3 regions of the Mesorhizobium sp. M0047 genome follow, and region 1 is predicted to be linked to each of the others. Evidence: predicted binding sites of a transcription regulator. Region 1 holds the regulator's gene; each other region holds the start of a gene.
What was found. The regulator LexA, encoded in region 1, represses DNA repair genes until DNA is damaged. The targets are predictions, from matches to a motif close to TGTTCNNNNTGTGTTCNG.

Region 1 (3,277 bases):
GGTCCTGTCGATGCGGGCGCTCAAAGGTGCGCTCGCAATCTGGAACGACGTCGACGTGGCGGCATTGCGAAAGAAAAGCGTCGCGCTGACCGAACTGTTCATCCAGCTCGTCGAAGCGAAGTGCGGCGCCTATGGCCTCACGCTGGAGAGCACCCGCGACGCGACCAGGCGCGGCAGCCAGGTGTCGTTCGTTCACGATCATGGCTATCAAATCATGCGGGCGCTGATCGAGCGCGGAGTGATCGGTGACTTCCGCGCGCCGTCAACCATCCGTTTCGGATTTACGCCGCTCTATGTCGGCTACAAGGACGTGTGGCTGGCGGTCGAGGTGCTGGAAGACATTCTGCGAACGGATGCATGGAAGGACCAGCGTTTCGCCGTCAAGGAGGCCGTGACCTGACGCAGTCGTCCCAACTGTTGTCGCATCGTTGCCTCTTGGTCGGATGATGGAGGGACGAATTTCCAGTGCACAAATCCGGTTGCCGCTGCTGGCCAACACTGGCATCAACAAATTAACCAAGGTTGGCATTTTGGCTTCGTTTCGTTCACGGCAGACGAACGCATGGAAGGCTGGAAATGCCCCGTCGCGGATCCATGGGCAGCTCATGCCAAAGCTTGGGCCAACGATGGGCGGCAGCCCATTAACCATAACAATTTCAATGCCGGAAAGCGCCTTGTGACGGCATGCCGTGATCACCCAAGCGCGCTGGCGCGCGCCAAATAATTTCAGCGGCCTTAACAGATTCATTAAACTTTAAACGGTTGCAGAACACAACTGGAACATATAGTGTTTGTTCTGGGTTTGTTTTCTGATTCTGGTTTTAGGTACCCTGGGGGCCGCCATGCTGACACGCAAGCAACACGAACTGCTGATGTTCATTCATGAACGCCTGAAGGAAAGCGGCATTCCGCCATCCTTCGACGAGATGAAGGAGGCGCTCGACCTTGCCTCCAAATCCGGGATTCATCGTTTGATCACGGCACTGGAAGAGCGCGGCTTCATTCGCCGGCTGCCCAACCGGGCACGCGCGTTGGAAGTGCTGCGGCTGCCGGATTCGATCGCGCCCGGCCTCAACGCCGCAAAAAAATTCTCGCCAAGCGTCATCCAAGGCAGTCTTGGTCAGGCCAGCGTCGGCCAGGGCGGCCTTGGCCGGCAGATCAAGCCGGCGTCTTCGCGGATGCCTTCAGCCGGCAATGACGACGACGTGGTCTCCGCCGTGTCGATCCCTGTGATGGGGCGCATCGCCGCCGGTGTGCCGATCGATGCCATCCAGCACCAGACCCATTCGATCTCGGTGCCGCCGGACATGATCATGGGAGGCGAGCACTATGCGCTGGAGGTCAAGGGCGACTCGATGATCGAGGCCGGCATCTTCGACGGCGACACCGTCATCATCCGCAACGCCGATACGGCGAGCCCTGGCGAAATCATCGTGGCGCTGGTGGATGAAGAGGAAGCGACGCTGAAGCGGTTTCGCCGCAAGGGTGCCTCGATTGCTCTCGAAGCCGCCAATCCGGCCTATGAGACACGGATTTTCGGTCCAGACCGGGTCAAGGTGCAAGGCAAGCTTGTCGGCCTGATCCGCCGTTACTGAGGCAGCTGCGGTTTAACGACGGGCTTGTCCGGTCTCTTGAAGGGCGGCAGGCCCCTCGCCTCGCGCGAAAACTTGCGTTGCACGTGCCAAGGCCGGTAGGGCTTACCCACCGCAAAGCTGACCGTTGCCGGCGCAGTCGCCGACTGGCGATCGAAGAAGACGGCAGCACTGCCATTGCGAGCCAGTTGCCGCTTGGTGATGACGAGAACCAGCGGGTTGTGACAAGCGTCATAGGCCGTCGCGTCGTTGATGACGATCAGGTCGGCGAAGCCGCAGGCTTTCCAGGTGTCCTTTCGGTCCTCGACATAGGCAATGATAGCACCGGACGGATGCCTGGCGAGACAAACGCCTGATGTGCAATAGAATGGCGCTCCCGGCGGCATTTCAGCCGCATCCTCGACGTCGAATTGCCCGTCGCCTTCGTCGAACACCTCCGGCGCGATAATGCTTTCGGACGTCAGCGCACGCTTCCAGTTGTCGACGGTGAATTCGTTCGGCCTGGCCCGGCTGACCGCGAGTTCGCCGCCGCCAATCGGCAGCGCCACCAGCCTCGCATCCTCCGAGACCAGCACGTCAGGTACGCGCGTATCCGAGACGGTCAACAGGCCGGCAAGCGCGAAGGGAAGCGCTGCGAGCCGCAACCATGTGGTCGCCATCGTCGCGATGACCAAGGCAATCGTCACCAGCACGACGGATTGCTGCGAAATCAAACCGATTGCGTCGACTGGCGAACGCTCGGAAATCCATCCGGACATCGCGATCATCACCGTCAGGCCTTTGCCCATCAGAAAGAGGGCCGGCCAGTCCAAGCCGAATGGCATCAGCAGCGCGCTGGCGACAGCCAGGAACATTACGACTGTTACGATAGGCATGATGGCCAGGTTGGCGAACAGGCTGAGCGGCGACACACGCTGAAAATGCCAGATGGCAAACAGCGCCGTGGCGCTGCCGGCGATGATGGAGGTCATGGCAAGGCCGGCTGCCGCCAGCAGGAGTTTTCGCGTCAGGAAGCCGGGCAAGGATCGCTTTGGCGGCGGTGGCCTCGCCTTCCCCGCACGATGATCCGCCCAGCCGGCATAGGCACCGACCAGCGCGGCCGTCGCGGCAAACGACATTTGAAAACTCGGGCCGACCACTTCATGCGGCGACACCATGATGACCGCGATCGCCGAGATCGCCAGATTGCGCATCGTCAGTGCTGTCCGATCAAAAAGAACGGCAATCAGCATCACCGCCAGCATGATGAAACTGCGCTCGGCGGCAACGACGACGCCTGAGATGATAAGATAGGCGGCGATCGAGAACAGTGCGGCAGCCGCAGCATACTTCTTGACCGGGCGACGCGCGGAAAAATCCGGAAACAGGGCGAAGGCGCCACGCAGCAAACCCATGATGGTGCCAGCGACCAGCGCCATGTGCAGTCCGGAAATGGAGATGATGTGATAGATGCCGGTACGCCGCATCGCCTCGTTCACGTCATCGGGAATGCCGGCGCGAACGCCGACGATCAGCGCCGCGGCGATCTCGCCTTCGGCGCCACCGACGCTGCCCCTGATGTGATCGGCAATGGCCTCACGGGCTTTTTCGATCCCCGAGGAAAGCCGGGCCGCCAACGGCATGTTATCGTCATCGGTGACGACAAGTTTTGGATTGCCGAGAAAGAAACCGCTGCCGCCGATGCC
Region 2 (3,277 bases), on a different contig from region 1:
TAGGCGCGGATGACGCCGGACGGCTCCTGCGTCGAATAATTGTCGTTGACCGCGCCGCCGACGATGATCTTGCCGCCTGATATCAGCGGCGCCGAGGTCGAGTAATAATAGCCCGACTTCGGATAGGGCATGTTGGCCAAGAGATTCAGCGTGCCGCCCTCGGCGAAGGCGGGGCAGACCTGCCCGTTGGCGGCATCGAGCGCTATCAGCCTGGCGTCCGAGGTCGGCAGGTAGACGCGGGCAGCACATGGCTGGCCGGCGGCGATGGCCGCATCGGCATAATAGGACACGCCGCGGCAGGTTTGGTGCTGGCGGTCCTTGTCGAGCTTGATCTTGGGATCGTAGCGCCATTTCTCTTTGCCGCTCGCGGCATCGATGGCGATGGCGAAATTGTGTGGCGTGCAGATGTAGAGCGTGTCGCCGATCTTCAGCGGCGTCACCTGATAGGTGGTCTCGCCGACATCGTCCGGTCCCTTGACGTCGCCGGTGCGGTAGGTCCACGCGGGCTGCAGCTTGGCGACATTGTCCGGCGTGATCTGGTCGAGCGGCGAATAGCGCTGGCCGAACTGCGTGCGTCCGTAATAGTGCCACTCGCCGGCCGGCACATCATTGCCGAGATTGGCGTTGGCGATCACCCTGTCGGTGCCGAGTTCGCCGGCAATGTCCTTCGGATCTGCCGTCATCGAGTAGCCGGCGACGGCAAGCGATGCCAGTACGGCAAGAATGAGCGGCGCGCGCGCATCGGGACCGGCAAGGCCCCGTCTCGCCCGCGGCGTCAGCAGCCAAAGCGCCACCAGCACGATGATGCCGCCGCGGGGCCCAAGTTCCCACCAATCGAACCCGGTCTCCCAGACGGCCCAGGCAAGCGTACAGAGCACGATCGCCGCGTAAAGCCACAGCGCGGTGGACCTGCGCCGGTAAAGCAGCCAGGCTGTGATCAGGAATGCGAGGCCGACTATGATGTAATACCAGCTGCCGCCCATCGACGCCAACCAGATGCCGCCGCCGCCGAGCGCCAGGCCGATGAGCAGGAGAATGAGGGAGGTGATGGTGACAGCCAAGATGATACTCCTTCGACTGTTGCGCGCTCTCACACGCGGCCCTGGGCAACCGGCGTTACCTTCCTGCCCTGGGCCCACTTTCTCCTGCCCGCCGCGCCTGTCAAGCGCGGAGCACACGCCGAGGTAGAAATCCATCTTGCCTGCATCAGGGTTTTCCAGCAGTGTCGGCACCGTGATAACCGACGAGGCGCGCTCGTTCGGACATCGATTTTTCGTCGCTCTCGGTTACCGCGAGGCCTGAACAGCGATATCAGGCACTTTACCGGAACAAAACGTAGACACTTCTGGTCTTTCGCTCCCGAATCACTACATTCGGGGCAATGTCCGGCTTTTCCGAAGACATGCCTTTTTTCGACGAACCCAATGCGCGGCCTTCGGCCCCGTCGGGCATTGCCGCGCGCGCCATGGCTGCCCGCAGCGGTCACAACAATGCGCCCGACTACCTGAAAGGGCTCAACCCGGAACAGCGGCTGGCTGTGGAAACCACCGAAGGTCCGGTTCTGGTGCTGGCCGGGGCCGGCACCGGCAAGACCCGCGTCTTGACCACCCGCATCGCTCACATCCTTGCCACCGGCAAGGCCTTCCCCTCGCAGATCCTGGCGGTGACCTTCACCAACAAGGCCGCCCGCGAGATGAAGATCCGCATCGGCGTCCTGATCGGCGAAGGCAATGTCGAGGGCATGCCCTGGCTCGGCACCTTCCACTCGATTGGCGTCAAGCTGCTGCGCCGCCATGCGGAACTCGCCGGATTGAGATCCGACTTCACCATCCTCGACACCGACGATGTGGTGCGGCTGATCAAGCAATTGATCCAGGCCGAGGGCCTCGATGACAAGCGCTGGCCGGCCAAGCAATTCGCCCAGATGATCGACGGCTGGAAGAACAAGGGGCAAGGCCCGGCCGACATCGCCGAGGGCGACGCCCGCGCCTTCGCCAACGGCAAGGGCCGCGAACTCTACAAGGCCTATCAGGCGCGGCTGCAGACGCTGAACGCCTGCGATTTCGGCGACCTTCTGTGCCACCCGATCCGCATCTTCCGCGCCAATCCGGATGTGCTGAAGGAATATCACAAGCGCTTCAAATACATCCTCGTCGACGAGTATCAGGACACCAACACTGCCCAGTACATGTGGCTGCGGCTTTTGGCGCAGCGGCCGCAGTCCTCCCCCCTCGAGGGGGAGGTGCCCGCGAAGCGGGCGGAGGGGGTCGCCGCAGAAGGCACCTCCAGAACGTCGAGCACTGCCGCGAGGACCCCACCCGACCGGGCTTCGCCCGGCCACCCTCCCCTCAAGGGGGAGGGATATCAGCGCAGCGCCACCGTAAACATCTGCTGCGTCGGCGACGACGACCAATCCATCTATGGCTGGCGCGGGGCCGAGGTCGACAACATCCTGCGCTTCGACAAGGATTTCCCCGGCGCCACCATCATCCGGCTGGAGCGCAACTACCGCTCGACCGCGCACATACTGGGCGCGGCCTCCCACCTCATCGCCCACAATGAGGGCCGCTTCGGCAAGACGCTGTTCACCGACCGCGACGAGCCGGAGGACGGCAAGGTGCATGTCCATGCCGCCTGGGATTCCGAGGAGGAAGCCCGCGCCGTCGGCGAGACCATCGAGGCCTACCAGCGCCAAAAGCACAATCTCAACGACATGGCGATCCTGGTCCGCGCCTCATTCCAGATGCGCGAGTTCGAGGACCGCTTCGTCACGCTCGGTCTCAACTACCGCGTCATCGGCGGCCCGCGCTTCTACGAGCGCATGGAAATCCGCGATGCGCTGGCCTTCTTCCGCGTGGTGGCGCAAGGCGCCGACGACCTCGCCTTCGAGCGCATCGTCAACGTGCCGAAGCGCGGCCTGGGCGAAGCCACTATCCGGCAGATCCACGACACCGCTCGCGCGCTGCGCATCCCGATGCTGGAAGCCGCGGCAAAACTCGCCGAAAGCGACGAGTTGAAGCCGAAGCCGCGCGCGGCATTGCGCGAAGTGGCCGCCAATTTCGAGCGCTGGCAGAAGGCGCTGGAAACCACGCCGCACACCGAACTCGCCGAGACCATTCTCGAAGAGAGCGGCTACACCGATATGTGGAAGAACGACCGCTCGGTCGAAGCGCCCGGCCGGCTGGAGAACCTGAAGGAACTGATCCGCTCGATGGAGGAGTACGAATCGCTACGCTCCTTCCTCGAGCATGTCGCGCTGGTCATGGACGCCGAGCAG
Region 3 (3,277 bases), on a different contig from region 1:
AGAATATGGACGACATCATAGGCCGAACAGCCGCCGGTCCCGATCAGCACCAGTTCCATCGGGCTCGGGCCCGGCGTCCTGCCTTCCGGCCCGGGCGCGGTTCCTAGTACGACCTTGTGGCCGCTACCGGACTCGCCGACGAAGGTGCGCTCCTCGACCCATTTTACGCGTGCTTTCACCTGACATTTCCTTCCACTCGAGTTCATCCGCCTCAAGAATTAAATCGGATCACGGGCCGGCTCGCGCGACGCCAAAGACGACGTCGTGCATGACCCTGCCCGGCAACAGGGTGAAGATGCCGGCGCCAATCAACGCGAAGACGTAAAGCGAAATCATGACCTTGCGATGCTTGGCGACGCGCTGATTATGGGCGTGCCACACGGCCAGCGGCACGGTGACCAGCACCAGGATCGACAGGAAATGGATAGGACCGAAAGGGCCGATGAGGCGGATCTGATGAATCCAGAAACTCGAGACCGCGATGACCAGCATCAGCGCGGCCCAGACATAGCCCGCGATGCGGTGGCGCGGGGTTCCCTTCGGCAGCATCAGCTGCGTGGCCCCTATCGCCAATGCGGCGAAGGCTGCAAAGGCATGCCAGGGTATAGGAGATGGCGCGGCAAGCAGCGGGTCCAGCGACATTGCCCTCTCCGTTGGTTGCTTTCTTTACGATCGATTTGTCGTCAGAACGGGATTTCGTCATCCAGTTCGCGCGACGAACCGCCACCGCCGCCGCTCTTGGCACCGCCGCCACCGCGATTGAAGCCTTCGCTCGGGCTGGACTGGCCGAAATCGGAACCACGGCTGCTGCCACCACCGGCATAGCCGCCGACCTGTCCGCCCTCACCCTGCCCGCGTGCGTCGAGCATCTGCAGCTCACCACGGAACTTCTGTAGCACGACTTCCGTCGTGTACTTGTCGGCGCCGGTCTGGTCCTGCCATTTGCGCGTCTGCAGCTGGCCCTCGACGTAAACCTTCATGCCCTTCTTCAGATACTGCTCCGCCACCTTGGCGATGCCCTCATTGAAGATGACGACGTTGTGCCACTCGGTTTTTTCCTTGCGCTCGCCGGAATTCTTGTCGCGCCAGCTTTCCGACGTCGCGATGCGGATGTTGACGACCGGTTCGCCCGAGTTCAGCCGGCGGATTTCAGGATCCGCACCGAGATTGCCGACCAGAATGACCTTGTTGACGCTACCCGCCATGATATTTCTCCGCTCATCCGAACCAATTTTTGTCGCAGCACCTTACAGGCTGCCGACGTCAGCCGCCTGCTAAGGCTGCCTTTTCCCACAAGGTTTTTGTTCTCTTTTCGTTCTATTGTATGTACGACGTTCTGTCAATGTTTGTCAGCAAGACGTAGTGTCCCGGTCCGAGATTTTCCATGAAATCGGGAATGGATCGGGACGACCAAATGAAGTTCGTGGCCCATGAGGACCAGCAGCGCGAGCAATGGCGAGCAGGTGTGGAAACGCGTATGCATGTGTCAGCCAGCAACGGTGCATCGCAACTTTGCATATTCGAACAATGGGTCGAACCCACGGTCGGTGCCCCAACGCATTGGCATCCCGTAGAGGAAGTGCTGACCGTCATCGCCGGCAGGGCCGAGATGTGGATCGACGATGAGCACCGCGTCCTGACACCGGGCCAGTCTCTGGTCGTTCCCGCAAACAGGAAACATGGGTTCAAGAACGTCGGCACCGGAACGCTTCATATTCACGCCGTGCTCGCATCGCCGATCTTCGAGGCGACGTTTGATGGACCTGTTGGGGCAGTGAGGCGCTGGCTTCCGGCAGTCTCGTGAAAACAGCGCTTGCCAAATCAATAAGTGTAGACTTATGCTTTGGCCATGATCGAAGCAGAGATTTTCCGGGCCCTGGCCGACCCGACGCGCCGAGCCGTCTTTGAGCGGCTCGCCTCTGGCGAAATGACGGTATCGGAATTGCGCACCGGCATGACGGTGTCGCAACCGGCGGTATCGCAGCATCTGGCGGTGCTGCGCGGCGCCGGCCTGGTGGTCGAGCGCCGCGCCGGCCGCAACGCCTATTACCGCGCCGACCCGCAAGGGCTCGCCCCCTTGCTCTCCTGGATCGAACGCTACCGGACCTTCTGGCCGGAACGCATCGAAAGACTGAAGGCGGTTTTGAAGGACATGGACCAATGAAAAACGTTCGATCGATGAAGGCCGATAGCCATCGCGAGATCTCTCCCGATGCGATCGAATTCGAGTATGACCTTGCCGAGCCGCCGGAAAAGGTATGGCGGGCTCTGACCGTGCCGGAGTTGCTCGCCGCCTGGATGATGCCGAACGACATCAGGCCGCAGACCGGCAATCGTTTTGCCTTCGCCGGGCCGGACGCAGCGATCGAATGCGAAATTCTCGACGCCGAGCCGGAGAAGCTGCTGCGCTATTCCTGGCGGGAGCAGCCAGGCGACGCCGCGCGACAGGATAGCCTCGACAGCGCATTGGACAGCATTGTCACCTTCACACTTGCCCCTACAGTTTCCGGCGGCACCCATCTGCGCATTGTCCATGACGGCTTCGCCCGCAAGGCAATGCCCGCGGTCGCCATGGCGGGCGCCAACTGCCGGCTTTCACTCGACGCAACCGATTCACGCAAGCCAATCGCCGCAAACACGCCTCGCCTCTTGTTGCGTGCAGCCTGAACAGGACAATGGAGAGAAGATCATGAGCGGTGTTGCCAGTCTGGTGCCGATGGTCATCGAGCAATCGAGCCGCGGCGAACGCGCCTTCGACATCTTTTCGCGGCTGTTGCGCGAACGCATTGTCTTCATCAATGGCGAGATCAACGACGACATCTCTGCGCTGGTCTGCGCACAGTTGCTGTCGCTGGAATCGGACAATCCCGACAAGGAGATCTCGCTCTATATCAACTCGCCGGGCGGCGTGGTGACCAGCGGCTTCGCCATCTACGACACGATGCAATACATCAGTTGCCCGGTCTCGACCGTGTGCATGGGCTTTGCCGCCTCGATGGCCTCGTTCCTGCTGATGGCAGGAACGGCCGGGCGTCGTATCTCACTGCCGAACGCCACCATCCTGCTGCATCAGCCGCTTGGCGGCTTCCAGGGTCAGGCCTCCGACATCCAGCGCCATGCCGAGCGCATCGTCCAGACGAAACGGCACATGGCCGAACTCTATGCGCAGCATTGCGGCCGCACCTATGAAGAGGTCGAACGCACGCTGGACCGCGACCACTTCATGACCGCCCGCGAGGCCCGGGCCTGGGGCATCGTCGACCATGTCTTCGACACG

Region 2: NKJ89_RS13675 (ATP-dependent helicase) is a predicted target of LexA. The motif match lies at 1,325-1,342, and genes of this name have one in related genera.
Region 3: NKJ89_RS23990 (single-stranded DNA-binding protein) is a predicted target of LexA. The motif match lies at 1,303-1,320, and genes of this name have one in related genera.

Annotation. Positions count from the first base shown of each region.
Region 1 covers NZ_JAMYUW010000041.1:42,394-45,670, forward strand. The annotation lists gene kynU (kynureninase) at 1-400, shown strand, start outside; gene lexA (transcriptional repressor LexA) at 843-1,595, shown strand; gene NKJ89_RS28580 (ComEC/Rec2 family competence protein) at 1,589-3,277, opposite strand, start outside.
Region 2 covers NZ_JAMYUW010000011.1:199,509-202,785, forward strand. The annotation lists gene NKJ89_RS13670 (glucose/quinate/shikimate family membrane-bound PQQ-dependent dehydrogenase) at 1-1,061, opposite strand, end outside; gene NKJ89_RS13675 (ATP-dependent helicase) at 1,382-3,277, shown strand, end outside.
Region 3 covers NZ_JAMYUW010000029.1:12,184-15,460, reverse strand. The annotation lists gene NKJ89_RS24000 (OsmC family protein) at 1-179, opposite strand, end outside; gene NKJ89_RS23995 (DUF2306 domain-containing protein) at 229-642, opposite strand; gene NKJ89_RS23990 (single-stranded DNA-binding protein) at 684-1,205, opposite strand; gene NKJ89_RS23985 (cupin domain-containing protein) at 1,385-1,804, shown strand; gene NKJ89_RS23980 (ArsR/SmtB family transcription factor) at 1,850-2,164, shown strand; gene NKJ89_RS23975 (SRPBCC family protein) at 2,161-2,667, shown strand; gene NKJ89_RS23970 (ATP-dependent Clp protease proteolytic subunit) at 2,690-3,277, shown strand, end outside.